Regions from separate parts of the Mesorhizobium sp. M0808 genome, predicted to be linked through region 3. Evidence: predicted binding sites of a transcription regulator. Region 3 holds the regulator's gene; each other region holds the start of a gene.

Region 1 (3,262 bases), on a different contig from region 3:
AACGGTCGCCATCCTCCTCGGGGCTGCCGGGAGGGCCGCCCCAGATATGCTCGCCACGGTCGATGAATATCTCCGAACACGGCCCGCAAGGTCCAGTGTCGCCCATTGCCCAGAAATTGTCCGAAGTCGCGATGCGGATGATGCGATCGTCCGAAAGGCCGGCGATCTTCTTCCAGTACGAGGCCGCCTCGTCGTCGGTGTGGTAGACGGTGACCAGCAGCTTGTCCTTCTTCAGCCCGAACTCCCTGGTGATCAGGTTCCAGGCAAGCTCTATGGCCCGCTCCTTGAAATAGTCGCCGAAGGAGAAATTGCCGAGCATCTCGAAGAAGGTCAGGTGGCGCGCGGTGTAGCCGACATTGTCGAGGTCGTTGTGCTTGCCGCCGGCGCGAACACTCTTCTGGGCAGTCGTGGCGCGCGAATACGGCCGCTTCTCCAGACCGGTGAAAACGTTCTTGAACTGCACCATGCCGGCATTGGTGAACATCAGCGTCGGGTCGTTGCGCGGCACCAGCGGGCTTGACGCGACGACCTCGTGACCTTCCTTGCGAAAATAGTCGAGAAATGCCGACCGGATCTCGTTGACGCCACTCATGAATACTGCCTTTTCGAGAGAACCGCCGGCTGCCGGCGGAAAATAGACATGGCCTTTTAGCGGTCGCACCGCAGCCTGTCCAGAAACACCAAATGGGCTCAAATCCCGGCTTTCGCCAGCGCCTTGAAATGCGTCTGCCTCGCCGTCAAACGCGAACCGCCGGCCCTGGGCCGGCGGTTCGAAACGCATCGATTACGCAAACTCAAAATCAAAACATCAAATCGAAACCTGGCTGAGGCTCAGCGAGGCGTCGCCTGCCCTACATCACCCCGGCGTCGTCCTCGAAACCGTCGTCGCTGCTTTCGGAGCCGCCGTTCTCAAGGAATTTCTCAGCGATCAGCCCGGCATTCTGCCGTAGCGCCAGCTCGATCTCGCGCGCCGTGTCGGGATTGTCGCGCAGGAACAGTTTTGCGTTTTCGCGGCCCTGGCCAAGACGCTGCGAATTGTAGGAGAACCAGGCGCCCGACTTTTCGACCACGCCCGCCTTGACGCCGAGATCGACCAGCTCGCCGGTCTTGGAGACGCCCTCGCCATACATGATGTCGAACTCGACCACCTTGAAGGGCGGCGCCAGCTTGTTCTTGACGACCTTGACGCGGGTCTGGTTGCCGACGACCTCGTCGCGATCCTTGACCGAGCCGATGCGGCGGATGTCGAGGCGGACCGAGGCATAGAATTTCAACGCATTGCCGCCGGTCGTCGTCTCGGGCGAACCGAACATGACGCCGATCTTCATGCGGATCTGGTTGATGAAGATGACCATGGTGTTGGAGCGCGAGATCGAGGCGGTGAGCTTGCGCAGTGCCTGGCTCATCAGGCGGGCCTGCAGGCCGGGCAGCGAATCGCCCATCTCGCCTTCGATTTCGGCCCGCGGCGTCAACGCCGCCACCGAATCGACCACCAGCACGTCGATGGCGCCGGAGCGCACCAGCGTGTCGCAGATCTCCAGCGCCTGCTCGCCGGTATCGGGCTGCGAGATCAAAAGGTTTTCGAGATCGACGCCGAGCTTGCGGGCATAGACCGGGTCGAGCGCGTGCTCGGCATCGACGAAGGCGCAGATGCCGCCCTTCTTCTGGGCTTCGGCCACCGTGTGCAGCGCCAGCGTCGTCTTGCCCGAGCTTTCCGGCCCGTAGATCTCGACGATGCGGCCGCGCGGCAGGCCGCCGACGCCAAGCGCGATGTCCAGCCCAAGCGAGCCGGTCGGCACCGTTTCGATCTCGACGACCTGCTCGTTCGCGCCGAGCCGCATGATCGAGCCCTTGCCGAAGGCACGCTCGATTTGCGACAGCGCCGCATCCAGAGCCTTTGATTTGTCCACCGCTTTGTCCTCTACAAGCCGCAAAGAATTCTGAGCCATGATACATCACCCCGTGGTCGTCAATGGAGGCCGGACAATCCCGCAATCCTTAAAAGAATGTACCTCATTTGTTCTCATTTGTCAATGAGCACCAAGGGTTTGAAAAATAACGCATATCCCTATTTGTTCTATTTTTGTTTCGCAATTATTGCTTCCGATGTGTCTCGCCTCGCATGCGGCGCCGTTGCCGTCACCAACCGAATCGGACCCGCGATTGCAGGGTTCCGCCCGGCGACCTAGTCTCCCCCGGGCAACAGCTAAAGGGCATTTTGACGGCATGATCAAATCCCCGACGATCCTGGCCGTGGGCGGCGCCTATATCGAGCGGCGCGGCCGGGTTGCCGGCGCCTTCGTGCCGGCCGCTTCCAACCCCGGCACGATGCGCGAGCATGTCGGCGGTGCCGTCTTCAACGCCTTGCGCTGTGCGGTGCGACGCGGCGCCTCGGCCTCGCTGCTTTCGGTGCGCGGCGGCGATGCCCTTGGCGACACGGTTTTACGCGCCGTCACCGAGGCCGGCATTGCCGACCTGTCGGCGGTGTTCCTCGACCGAGCAACGCCAAGCCATACGATGCTGATCGATAGCGACGGCGGGCTGATCGCCGGCCTTGCCGACATGGTGCTCTACGAGCTGGCGCTTCCCAAGCAGATCCGCCGCGCCAAGGTGCGGGAAGCGATCGGTTCGGCCGACGCGGTGCTGTGCGACGCCAACCTGCCGTCGACCGCGCTGGAGCGGCTGGCGGCACTCGCCGCCGGCAAGCCGGTGTTTGCGCTTGCGGTCTCGCCCAACAAAGCGGCGCGGCTGACGCCGGTGCTCGACCGTCTGGCGATGGCCTTCATGAACCGGCACGAGGCCGGCGTGCTCGCCGGCGTCCAAATCGATCAAGGCATCGTCGACGGCCTGAGACGCGCCGGGCTGAAAAGCGGCGTGATCACCGCCGGCGACGAACCAGTGCTCGGTTTCGACGAATTGAGCGCGTTCTCGATCTCGCCACGGCCGCTACAAAAGCGGACCGATGCTGCCGGCGCCGGCGACGCATTGGCAGGCGCAACGATCGCTGCCCTGCTGCGCGGCCTGACGCTACGCGCGGCACTGCGGGAAGGCGTTGCCGCCGCGATGCTCGCCGTCGAGCGCGCCGCCTTCACCAGCGCCAGCTTTGCCGAGGCGCTGGCGCTCGTGCCCGAAGCGCGGGACCTGGCATGAAGTGCGGCCCGGAATTGCCGAAGCATGACGCAGCCTATTTTCCGGCGCGCCGTCCTGCCTCGTAGGCCCGGCGCGCCCAGATCGCCATCTCGTCGGGATCGTCGAATGCGCT
Region 2 (3,262 bases), on a different contig from region 3:
GAAAAGATGGGTGCAGCCGGTGACGTCGAGATAGAGGCCGTCGGTCCCGTCAAGCGCCACCAGCGGGGTATAGCGGTCGCACCAGTCGGCGAGGCCTTCGAGCAGGCGCCGGTCGGCCTCCGGATCGGCCTCCACGATGTCGATCGAGGGATGCATGGCGCGTGCGTCGGCTATGCCCATGCCGCGCTTCAGATTAAGCGCCTCGGCCCGCTCGTCGAGGGCGGCGATGCGCTGGGCGTTCCGGTCGCGGTGACTGATCACCAGCGGCAGGTGATCCGACGGCCGGGAACGCCAGGACCGCCCCAGACGCTGCCGCAGGATCCTCTCGGCGGCGAGATGCGGAAACCACAGGGATAGGAGTCTTTGGCCGTTCTGGGGCCCATTCCTGAGACCTTCCTTGCTCGCCCCGTCTTTCTTCGAATATGCGTTCATCGGGGTTCCACTCCAGTGTGAATTTTCCGGGCAAGGCCGTGCGGCTCTTGCCGATGGCGACGGTGAAGGCGGGTCGGCCGATCGAGCCGGCGAGCGGCCCGGCAAGCGTCTTACGCGTTGCCGCCGGTGCCGCCGACAGGATGAGGCGGACGGGCGCTGCCGTCGGTTCGGGCTCGCCGGCCTGGCGCAGCAGGAACAGCGGCCGGCCCGCACTCTGCGCGCGGGCGTGCAGCCGCCGCGTCGCGGTGAGGTCAAGCCGCTGCGGGCTGCCGCGGATTTCGAGGATGACGGCGGCCAGCGCCGTCATCCGGGCAGCCTCCTCGGCGATCCACAGCGCATCGAGCAGCCTTGGCGCCTCGGAAAACAGCAATTGCTCCGGCTCGATGCCGAAGAAGGCGTGAAGCCCCCTGGCATAGGGAAAGCCGGCCTCGCGGAAAACCTCGGATGTGCCGATCCACAGCACCGGCAATCGCGGCCCCTGGCTGAGGATCAGGCTGACGAGCGACAAGGCAAAACCGGCAACGGCCCCGGCATCGCGGGTCGCGGCGCCATGAAACTCGCTCACCGCCGCCTTCGGCAGGCCGCCGCTCAGCGCAGCATCGAGGCGCTCGGCGCCGGTGCGCAAAAACGCATCGGGCGGCGCCACGGCGAGGCCGCGCCGGACAATGGTCAGATTCCGAGCGGGTGTCGGATGCCGAGAGGGTGTCAGACTCTGACGAGAGACATCCGCGTCAAACGACGAACTGGCCGGCGCCTCCAGGCGCTCGGGCAAGGTCCCTTCGATCTTCGCGATCTGGCGGCGCAGGGCAAAAACAGTCTCCCGCGCCACGGCGCTTGTCGCCATGACGGTCAGCTTCCACTCACAATTGTTCCTGTTATGTTCCCTAGAATTCCAGAGGCCGGCCAAAGAGTCAAGCGGAGTCATGGGGAATTTATTCCTGTAGTGGGGGCGTGACACGGTCACCCCAGCCCGACCATTTGCCGAGTCCGGCCCGAAAGCCTATATGCCGGGATCAAAGGACAAAGCATGGCTCGCATCTACCAAACACGCATCTGGCACGACCAGCTTTCGCCAACGATGGAGGAAATCGAGCTCCTGGCGCTGGAGGCCTATGCCCATCTGCCGGAGGACTTTCGCAAGTTGACCGGCGAGATCGTCATTCAGATCGCCGAATTCCCGACCGACGAGATCATGGACGACCTTTCGCTGGAAACGCCCTTCGACCTGCTCGGCCTGTTCGAGGGGCGCGGCATCGCCGAGCGCTGGAACCCGCAGACCGGCGAGGGGCCGAACCGCATCACGCTCTATCGCCGCGCCATCCTCGACTACTGGGCCGAGAACGAGGAAACGCTGGGCGACATCGTCACCCATGTGCTGATCCACGAGATCGGCCACCATTTCGGCCTGTCGGACGACGATATGGAGCGGATCGAGGAAGCGGCTGAATAGCACTCAGATGACAGAAGCAGAATTTGCCGATCTGATCGATTGCAATTGGCCGTATCACGACATTTCACTGAGCCGGGAACTGATCGAATCCGCAGTGAGGATTTCGCCGAATGCCGCGTTCTTAGCACTTAGCGAGCTTTGCCATCTGCCCGCAAGTGCTGCCGTCGAGCCCGCCATTCTCCTAGCTCTGGTCGACTTTTGGCTATCCGAAGTCGACCACCCGGTGGCATCTCTGACTGCAGAATGCGCGATCTCCTTGATCGAACGCAAGCGACTGCGGGTTCCCGAGATACTTACGAAGATGGGTTACGTCTCCGGTTATCCCGGCCTCCTTGCAGCGCTATCGATACTCTATTTCAGCTGCGATGACGTCGACGGGCTCGCAGACGCGCGGCTCAACGAAATCAGAGCCGTCTGGGAAAGGCTGCCGTAGCCGGTAGCACCTACCAATCGCTGAGCTTGGTGTCGGGGCCGTATTCCTGGCCCTCGATGTCCTTCACCACGGCCTGGCCGCAGCGCATGGTCTTGGCCTCCTTGTCATAGGCATAGGTCGGCGAGCCGAACAGGTGCCAGCCCTTGTTCAGCGCCGCCGTCACCTTGTGGCAGAAGCTGGCATCGTCCGGGCCGGACAGAAAGCGGTAGAGTTTCATTCTTCAATCCTGTCGTCAGTTACGTTAGTCATGCGCGAACAGCGGCGGCCTTCGCCAGCAGTTTTTCGGCCTGCGCCAGATGCAGCCGCTCGACCATCTTGCCGTTCAGCGCAACTACCGCCCTACCGGTATTTTCGGCGAACGCGAAGGCATCCTTGACCGCGCGCGCCTCGGCTATTGCTTCGGGCGACGGTGCAAAGGCGCGGTTCGCGGCTTCGATCTGAGCTGGATGGATCAGCGACTTGCCGTCAAAACCCATGGCGGCCGCTTCCGTGCACTCGCGCGCAAACCCGTCCATATCGCGAAAATCATTGAAGACGCCATCGAGCAGGTCGAGGCCGCCGGCGCGCGCGGCGAGCACCATCTGCATCAGCCATGGAACGAGATAGCGCCGGTCGGGCATGGCGAGAATTCCGGTGTCCTTGACCAGGTCATTCGTTCCGGCAGCGAAACACACCAGTCGAGAGGCCGGATCGCGGCCGAGCTCGGCAATCGGCCCAATGTTGAGCAGCGCCTTGGGCGTCTCGATCATCGCCCATAGCTTGACTTCGTCGGCGATAAAATTGTCGTCGAGCACGTCGCCGGCCTCGAGAATGTCGCGCGGCGTGTCGACCTTGGGCAGCAGGATGGCGTCGGGCGAGCATTTTGCCGCGGCCAGCAGGTCGGCGCCGCCCCACTCGCTCGACAGCGCGTTGATGCGCACGACCATCTCGCAGCGCCGGTTGGAATG
Region 3 (3,262 bases):
CGCCATTCAGATATTTGTAGGTGCAGCCAACGGCAAAATCGGCGTTTGCCTTGTCGAGCTCGACTGACATCGCGCCGGCGGTGTGGCAGAGATCCCAGACGATCATCGCCCCGGCTTCCTGAGCCCTGCGCGTCAGCGCCGGCATGTCGCGCAGTTCGCCCGACTTGTAGTTGACGTGGTTGACCAGCACCACGGCGGTGCGTTCGTCGATCAGCTCTTCGATGGTCGGCGCGTCGATCCCCGAGAGGCGCAGCAGCGTATCTTTTCGCGTCGAAACCACACCCTCAGCCATGTAGAGGTCCGTCGGAAAACTATCGCCCTCGGCGACGATGACCTGCCGCTCCGGTCGCATGGCCATGGCGGCGTGCAGCAGCTTGTAGATGTTGACCGATGTCGTGTCGCAGACCACCGTCTGGCCGGCCGCGGCACCGATCAGGCGCCCGAGCTGGTCGCCAAGTTCAAGCGGCATGTTGAACCAGCCGGCCGTGTTCCATGCGCGGATGAGATCATGCGACCATTCTTCGGTCGCGGCCTTGTGCAGTTCATCGAAAGCGGCACGTGAAGCAGCTCCTAGCGAATTGCCGTCGAGATAGATCACTCCTTGCGGCAACACGAAGCGGTCGCGCATCGCGCGCAGCGGATCTGCGGCATCCATCGCCTTTATGGCGGCGAGATCGGGAATTCCTGTCATGATGTGCCTGCTCCCCCCAAAAATTCAACGCAACGCCGGACACGCATCGACTGTTCTTCCATCACCTGGTTGCGCGCAGCAAGGCTCCACCGGCGAGAAGCAGCCTGACCAGGCGACTGGAAACCAGGAGTTAACCCGAGGTTGGCGTTTTGAGTTCGTTTCGTTCACGGTGCATTGACCGAACCGCGCAGTCGATACGGGTTCAATTCCGTGCCCTTTGCCGACCGACGGCCGATGTCAGTGCTGCCTTCTGGGAAGCCAGAAGGCGCAAACGAAAGCAGAATCAAGGGGATGACGCTCGCGACGGTGAAAATGCGGCATTCCGGTAGGGGCGTGGTTTGTTTCCCAAGCCTTAACGCATTCATTAAACTTTAAACAGTTGCGGAACACAACTGGAACAGATAGTGTTTGTTCTGGGTTTGTTTTTCTGATTCTGTTGGGGGTCGCTATGCTGACACGCAAACAACACGAACTGCTTATGTTCATCCACGAAAGGTTGAAGGAAAGCGGTATTCCGCCCTCCTTCGACGAGATGAAGGAGGCGCTCGACCTGGCTTCCAAATCGGGAATCCATCGGCTGATTACGGCGCTGGAGGAGCGCGGCTTCATTCGCCGTTTGCCCAACCGGGCCCGTGCGCTGGAGGTGCTGCGCCTGCCTGACTCGATCGCCCCCGGCCTCAATGCGGCACGCAAGTTCTCGCCGAGTGTCATCCAGGGTAGTCTTGGGCAAGGCGCCCCTCGGCAGGGCAAGCCGACATCGTCGCGCGTCCCTGCAGCCGGCAATGACGACGATGTCGTCGCCGCCGTTTCGATCCCGGTGATGGGCCGCATCGCCGCCGGTGTGCCGATCGACGCCATCCAGCACCAGACGCATTCGATTTCGGTGCCGCCGGATATGATCATGGGCGGCGAGCATTATGCGCTCGAGGTCAAAGGCGATTCGATGATCGAGGCCGGCATTTTCGACGGCGACACGGTGATCATCCGCAATGCCGATACGGCGAGCCCCGGTGAGATCGTGGTGGCACTGGTCGACGAGGAGGAAGCGACGCTGAAGCGGTTCCGCCGCAAGGGCGCCTCGATCGCCCTGGAAGCCGCCAATCCGGCCTACGAGACGCGCATCTTCGGACCAGACAGGGTCAAGGTGCAGGGCAAGCTCGTCGGACTGATCCGCCGCTACTGAGCTCCGCCCTTGGCGCCGGCTTTGGGGTTGTCGGCCCTGCGGTATGGCGGCAGGCCCCGTGCCGCGCGTGAAAATTTCCGCTGCACGTGCCAGGGCCGGTATGATTTTTCGACCGCGAAACGGATTTCGGCGCGCGTTGCCGCTTGTGGATCGAAGTAGACGGCGGCACTTCCCGCGCGCGCCAGTTGCCGTTTGGTGACGACGAGGACCAGTCGGTCGTAGTAGCAGGGGTTATGGGCGGTGGCGTCGTCGATGACGATCAAGCTGGCAAAGGCGCAGGCTGGCCGCGCAGTATCGCGGTCCTTGGCTTGCGCGATGATCGCGCCGGATGGATGCCTGGCAAGGCAGAGGCCGTCCGTGCAAATGAACGGCATGCCCGGCGGTAGGTCGGCCGGATCGGCAATGTCGAATTGCGGGTCGTTCTTTCCAGGTGTTTCCGGCGCGACGATAGCCTCTGATGTGAGCGCGCGTTTCCAGTTGTCGATGGTGAACTCATTCGGGCGTGCCCGGTTGACCGCGAGTTCACCGCTGCCGATCGGCAGCGCGACCAGCCGTGCGTCCTCCGAGACCAATACGTCGGGTATGCGTGTCTGCGTTGTCGTCAGCAAGCCGGCGAGCGCAAAAGGAAGTGCCGCCAGCCGCAACCAGGTCGTCGCCATGCTGGCAATGACGAGGGCGATCGTCACCAGAAGGACGGATCTCAGCGAAATCAGCCCGACCGCATCGATCGGCGAGCGCTCCGAGATCCACCCGGACAGGGCGATCATCGCCGTCAGCCCCTTGCCCATGACATAGAGGAAAGGGCCATCCGCACCGAACGGCATCGCCAGCGCGCTGAGAACGGCGAAGGGCATGACGACCAGTGAGACGATGGGCATGATGGCCAGATTGGCGAACAGGCTGAGCGGCGCCACGCGCTGGAAATGCCATATGGCGAAAAGCGCCGTGGCGCTCCCTGCAATGATCGAGGTCATCGCCAGACCGCACATGCCCAGCAGGACCTTTCGAGTGGCAAAGCGTAGCGGCGACAGCCGCGGCAGCGGCGTGGTGGCCCTGCCGGCGCGGTAATCGGACCAGCCTGCATAGGCGCCGACAAGGGCCGCCGTCGCGGCGAAGGACATCTGGAAACTCGGACCGACCACCTCGTGCGGCGACACCAGGATGACCGCGATGGCCGAGATCGCCAGGTTGCGCATGGTGAGCGCGGCCCGGTCGAACAGCACGGCGATAAGCATCACCGCCAGCATGATGAAGCTGCGTTCGGCCGCCACGACAATGCCGGAAAAGACGAGGTAGGCCGCAATCGAAAAAAGCGCGGCGGCCGCGGCATATTTCTTGACCGGCCGTCGCGATGAGAAATCGGGAAACAGCGCAAAGGCACCCCGCAG
Region 4 (3,262 bases), on a different contig from region 3:
TAAGAGGCGGCGAAGCCGAAATGGCCGTAACGATCGAGCTTGGCGGCGCCAAATTTCGCGGCCACGTCGCTCAGCGGCGCTCCGACGCCGGGTGTATCGAGTTCAATAGCTGTCAGGCTGGCAGGCGCGCTGGCGCATCCTTCCGGCACCTTGCCTTCCGGGTTCGGCTGCAGGGCGACGGACAGGACACCGTGGTCGGAGCCGCCCATCTCGCCGGATACGAACCAGAAGATCGACGGCGATCCGCCGGCGTCGGGGCCGGCATAGCAAAGCCAGTGGCGTGAATCTCCGGCGTCACCTTCATCGTGCATCGCTCCGCCGAAGGCTTTTTCGACATCGGCAAGCGTGGTTTCCTCAAGCTTTATCTCCAGCGGCCCAGCCTTGACCTGTTTGAATAGCGGGCTGGCCAGCGGCGAGTTGATATCGCCCAGGGATGGAATCGCCCGGTCCGGGTTGAGCGGCTTGGCCAGCGTCGTTGCATTGGTCACCAGTCCGGCAACGATGAGTGCGAAATATCCGGCGTTCTGTCCCATGCCGATCTCCTGTCGTTCGAAATGAAGGTGCGGAAGGATTTGCGGGCGGGTGCTACCCTGTCTGGCTGATGCCCAAACCGGTGCACGACCAACTGGACCGAAGATAAATTCACAAGTCCGCAGCCTTCAACGTCATTCCGCCGACTTGGCAACCAAAGTGTAATCGAGGCTCACAATTCCTTTTCGGCCAGCTCGCGAAAGGCGTCGGGAACCGACCGCTGTAGCCCGAGCGCGACCGAGGCGTAGCCCACCGCCTCCCAGCCGAAGCGGTCGCGGATCTTGTCGACGGCGCGATCCGCGGTCCAGCGCGCCGCGCCCTTGCTGGTGCCGGGGCGGCGGCGGTCGTCGTCGAGCCCGAGCGGCAGTTCCAGTTGCAGGCCGGCATGCTGCTCCAGATGCGATACGGCGATCGCCAGCAGCGAGATTGTCTTTTCGTGCGGATGGTCGATGAGCACCTTGCGCACCAGCGCCTCGGCGATCTCGGCCAGCATGGCGGTTGCCGATATCGGCTGGTCGAGCGTGATCGAGCGCGTCACCGAGCGCAAATCGGCAAAGCGGACGCGAACCGTCACCGTGCGGCCGGGCCGGGATTTCGCCCGCAATCTTGTGGCGACCCTGTCGGCCAGATGCAGCAAAGCCGGCACGAAGACCTGCTCCTCGGCCGGTTTTCGGCCAAGCGCCGACTGCGCACCCGCCGAGCGCGCCCGGCGCTGCGTCTTGAGCTTGCGCGGATCGCGGTTCCACGCCAGCGCGTTGAGTTTCTCTCCCGCCGCCGGCCCGAGCAGGCGCTCAAGCGCCCCACCATTGGTCTTCGCCAGCTCGCCGATGGTGTTGACGCCGATGCCGGCCAGCCGCTGCCTGGTGACCGGGCCGACGCCCCACATCAGCTCGACCGGCAGGTGGTGCAGGAACTCCAGCTCGTGGCGCGGATCGACCACCACCAGCCCGTCCGGTTTTGCGACCTGTGAGGCGATCTTGGCCAGATGCTTGGTGCGGGCTACGCCGACCGAGATCGGCAGGCCAAGCTCGGTCCGCACGCGGCGGCGGATCTTGCCGGCGATCTCGGCCGGCGAGCCGAACAAATGGGTGCAGCCGGCGACGTCGGCAAAGGCCTCGTCGATCGAAATCCGCTCGACCACCGGCGTGAAATCGCCGAGCACCTTGATTGCCGCATCGCCCAGCCGCTGATAGTCCTTGAAATGGCCGCCGACGAAGATGAGTTGCGGGCAGAGTTCCCGCGCGCGCCGTCCCGGCATACCGCCGCGCACGCCGAACGCCTTGGCTTCATAGGATGCGGCAAGCACTACCCCGCCGCCGACGGCAATCGGCTTGCCGCGCAAGGCCGGGTCGAGCAACTGTTCGACCGAGGCATAGAAGGCATCCAGATCCGCGTGGAGGATGTTGGCTTCCATCCGGCCCGTTCGCCCGCGGCGGTTCGAACGCCGCATTGTCTCGAGTTGTGATGAGAACATAAAGAGAACATTGTGGGTGGATTGTCAAGCAGCGCGGAGGCTGCCGCAGATGACGAGCGCACGGCAATGTTCAGCCGCGCAGCCGATCGCGAGCCTGCATCAGCGCGAATCCCAACAGGTTCTCGCCGCGCCACAGCAGCGGGTTCACTGCCCTCTCGTCATCCGCCGCAAGGCCGATACCCCACACCCGGTCGACAGGGCTCGCCTCGACCAGCACCCGGTCATGCGTCGACAACAGATATTCGCGCAGCGCCGCGTTCTGACGGAACTTCTGAAAGCTCCCTTCAGTCACGATGCGATATTTGTCTGCATCCCATTTGGTGCCATCGAAGCCGCTCACCTGGCGGCCAAGCTGCTTTGCCTGCTTGGGGCTCGCCGCCCTGAGGATTTGTGTTGCTGTCGGAGCATCACCGAACAGTCGTGCCTTCTCGGCCATCATCCAGTGTTCGGCAGTCGGATCAGGCCATCGACGGTAAAGGGCGCATGCCACCACTGGCTGAAGCACGACGTGGTTATGCGGCCGTCCTTAGACGGCTGATGGCCCCAGAAGAACAGGAACTTCTGCCGGGGCTTTGCGCGAAAGGTTTTCTCAAGCCAGGTTCGGTCGTAAATCATGGGCGGATGGAGCAGGGCGAACGGCCGGCTTGTCAATGCTCCATCCAGAGTGGATAGCGAAGATGAGCGGTCGGCGCTGAATGCGATGAAATGCTGATCTACAGCGCCATCTTGTAGCCGAGATGACTGGCGGTGAAGCCGAGGCGCTCGTAAAAAGCGTGCGCCTCCCATCGACCTTTGTCCGTGGTGAGCTGGACGAAGCTGCAATTGCGCGAACGGCATGTTTCAATCGCCCATTCGATCATCAACTTGCCGACGCCGCGAGAGCGCCATTGCCAGGCGACGCGAACGCCTTCGATCTGGCCGCGCCAGGCGCCTTTTCTCGAAATGCCTGGAAGGAAGCTGAGCTGCAGCGTTCCGACCACTTGCCCGGCGTTGACGGCGACGGCCAGCAACTGGTTGGGATCGGTATCGATTGCGCTAAAGGCATCGAGATAGGATGGCGCAAGCGGCGTGGACGGGTCTTCCCGGTCTGCGCCGAGCACATCGTCGGCAAGCATTGCAACGATCGCCGGCAGGTCGGGCGCCTGCGCGCGACGGAATTCGATCTCGCTCATCGCGCGGAGACATACGGCGCGGTGTCAGCGATCGCAATATCCGTTTTGACTTGCAAGGGAGGCCCGCGCGCCTTCAGGTGGCCTC

What was found. The regulator LexA, encoded in region 3, represses DNA repair genes until DNA is damaged. The targets are predictions, from matches to a motif close to TGTTCNNNNTGTGTTCNG.
Region 1: recA (recombinase RecA) is a predicted target of LexA. The motif match lies at 2,074-2,091, and genes of this name have one in related genera.
Region 2: NKI25_RS09865 (ImuA family protein) is a predicted target of LexA. The motif match lies at 1,300-1,317, and genes of this name have one in related genera.
Region 4: dinB (DNA polymerase IV) is a predicted target of LexA. The motif match lies at 1,998-2,015, and genes of this name have one in related genera.

Annotation. Positions count from the first base shown of each region.
Region 1 is NZ_JAMYOX010000068.1:3,066-6,327, forward strand. It holds gene alaS (alanine--tRNA ligase) at 1-592, opposite strand, end outside; gene recA (recombinase RecA) at 852-1,949, opposite strand; gene NKI25_RS34350 (PfkB family carbohydrate kinase) at 2,227-3,150, shown strand; gene NKI25_RS34355 (TfoX/Sxy family protein) at 3,185-3,262, opposite strand, start outside.
Region 2 is NZ_JAMYOX010000005.1:195,303-198,564, reverse strand. It holds gene NKI25_RS09870 (DUF6504 family protein) at 1-261, opposite strand, end outside; gene NKI25_RS09865 (ImuA family protein) at 194-1,276, opposite strand; gene NKI25_RS09860 (metallopeptidase family protein) at 1,460-1,882, shown strand; gene NKI25_RS09855 (hypothetical protein) at 1,890-2,315, shown strand; gene NKI25_RS09850 (DUF1737 domain-containing protein) at 2,326-2,532, opposite strand; gene NKI25_RS09845 (HpcH/HpaI aldolase/citrate lyase family protein) at 2,561-3,262, opposite strand, start outside.
Region 3 is NZ_JAMYOX010000015.1:5,092-8,353, reverse strand. It holds gene kynU (kynureninase) at 1-691, opposite strand, end outside; gene lexA (transcriptional repressor LexA) at 1,140-1,874, shown strand; gene NKI25_RS18170 (ComEC/Rec2 family competence protein) at 1,868-3,262, opposite strand, start outside.
Region 4 is NZ_JAMYOX010000001.1:481,524-484,785, reverse strand. It holds gene NKI25_RS02540 (hypothetical protein) at 1-533, opposite strand, end outside; gene dinB (DNA polymerase IV) at 704-1,945, opposite strand; gene ybiA (riboflavin biosynthesis intermediates N-glycosidase) at 2,076-2,495, opposite strand; gene NKI25_RS02525 (GNAT family N-acetyltransferase) at 2,719-3,177, opposite strand; gene NKI25_RS02520 (hypothetical protein) at 3,251-3,262, opposite strand, start outside.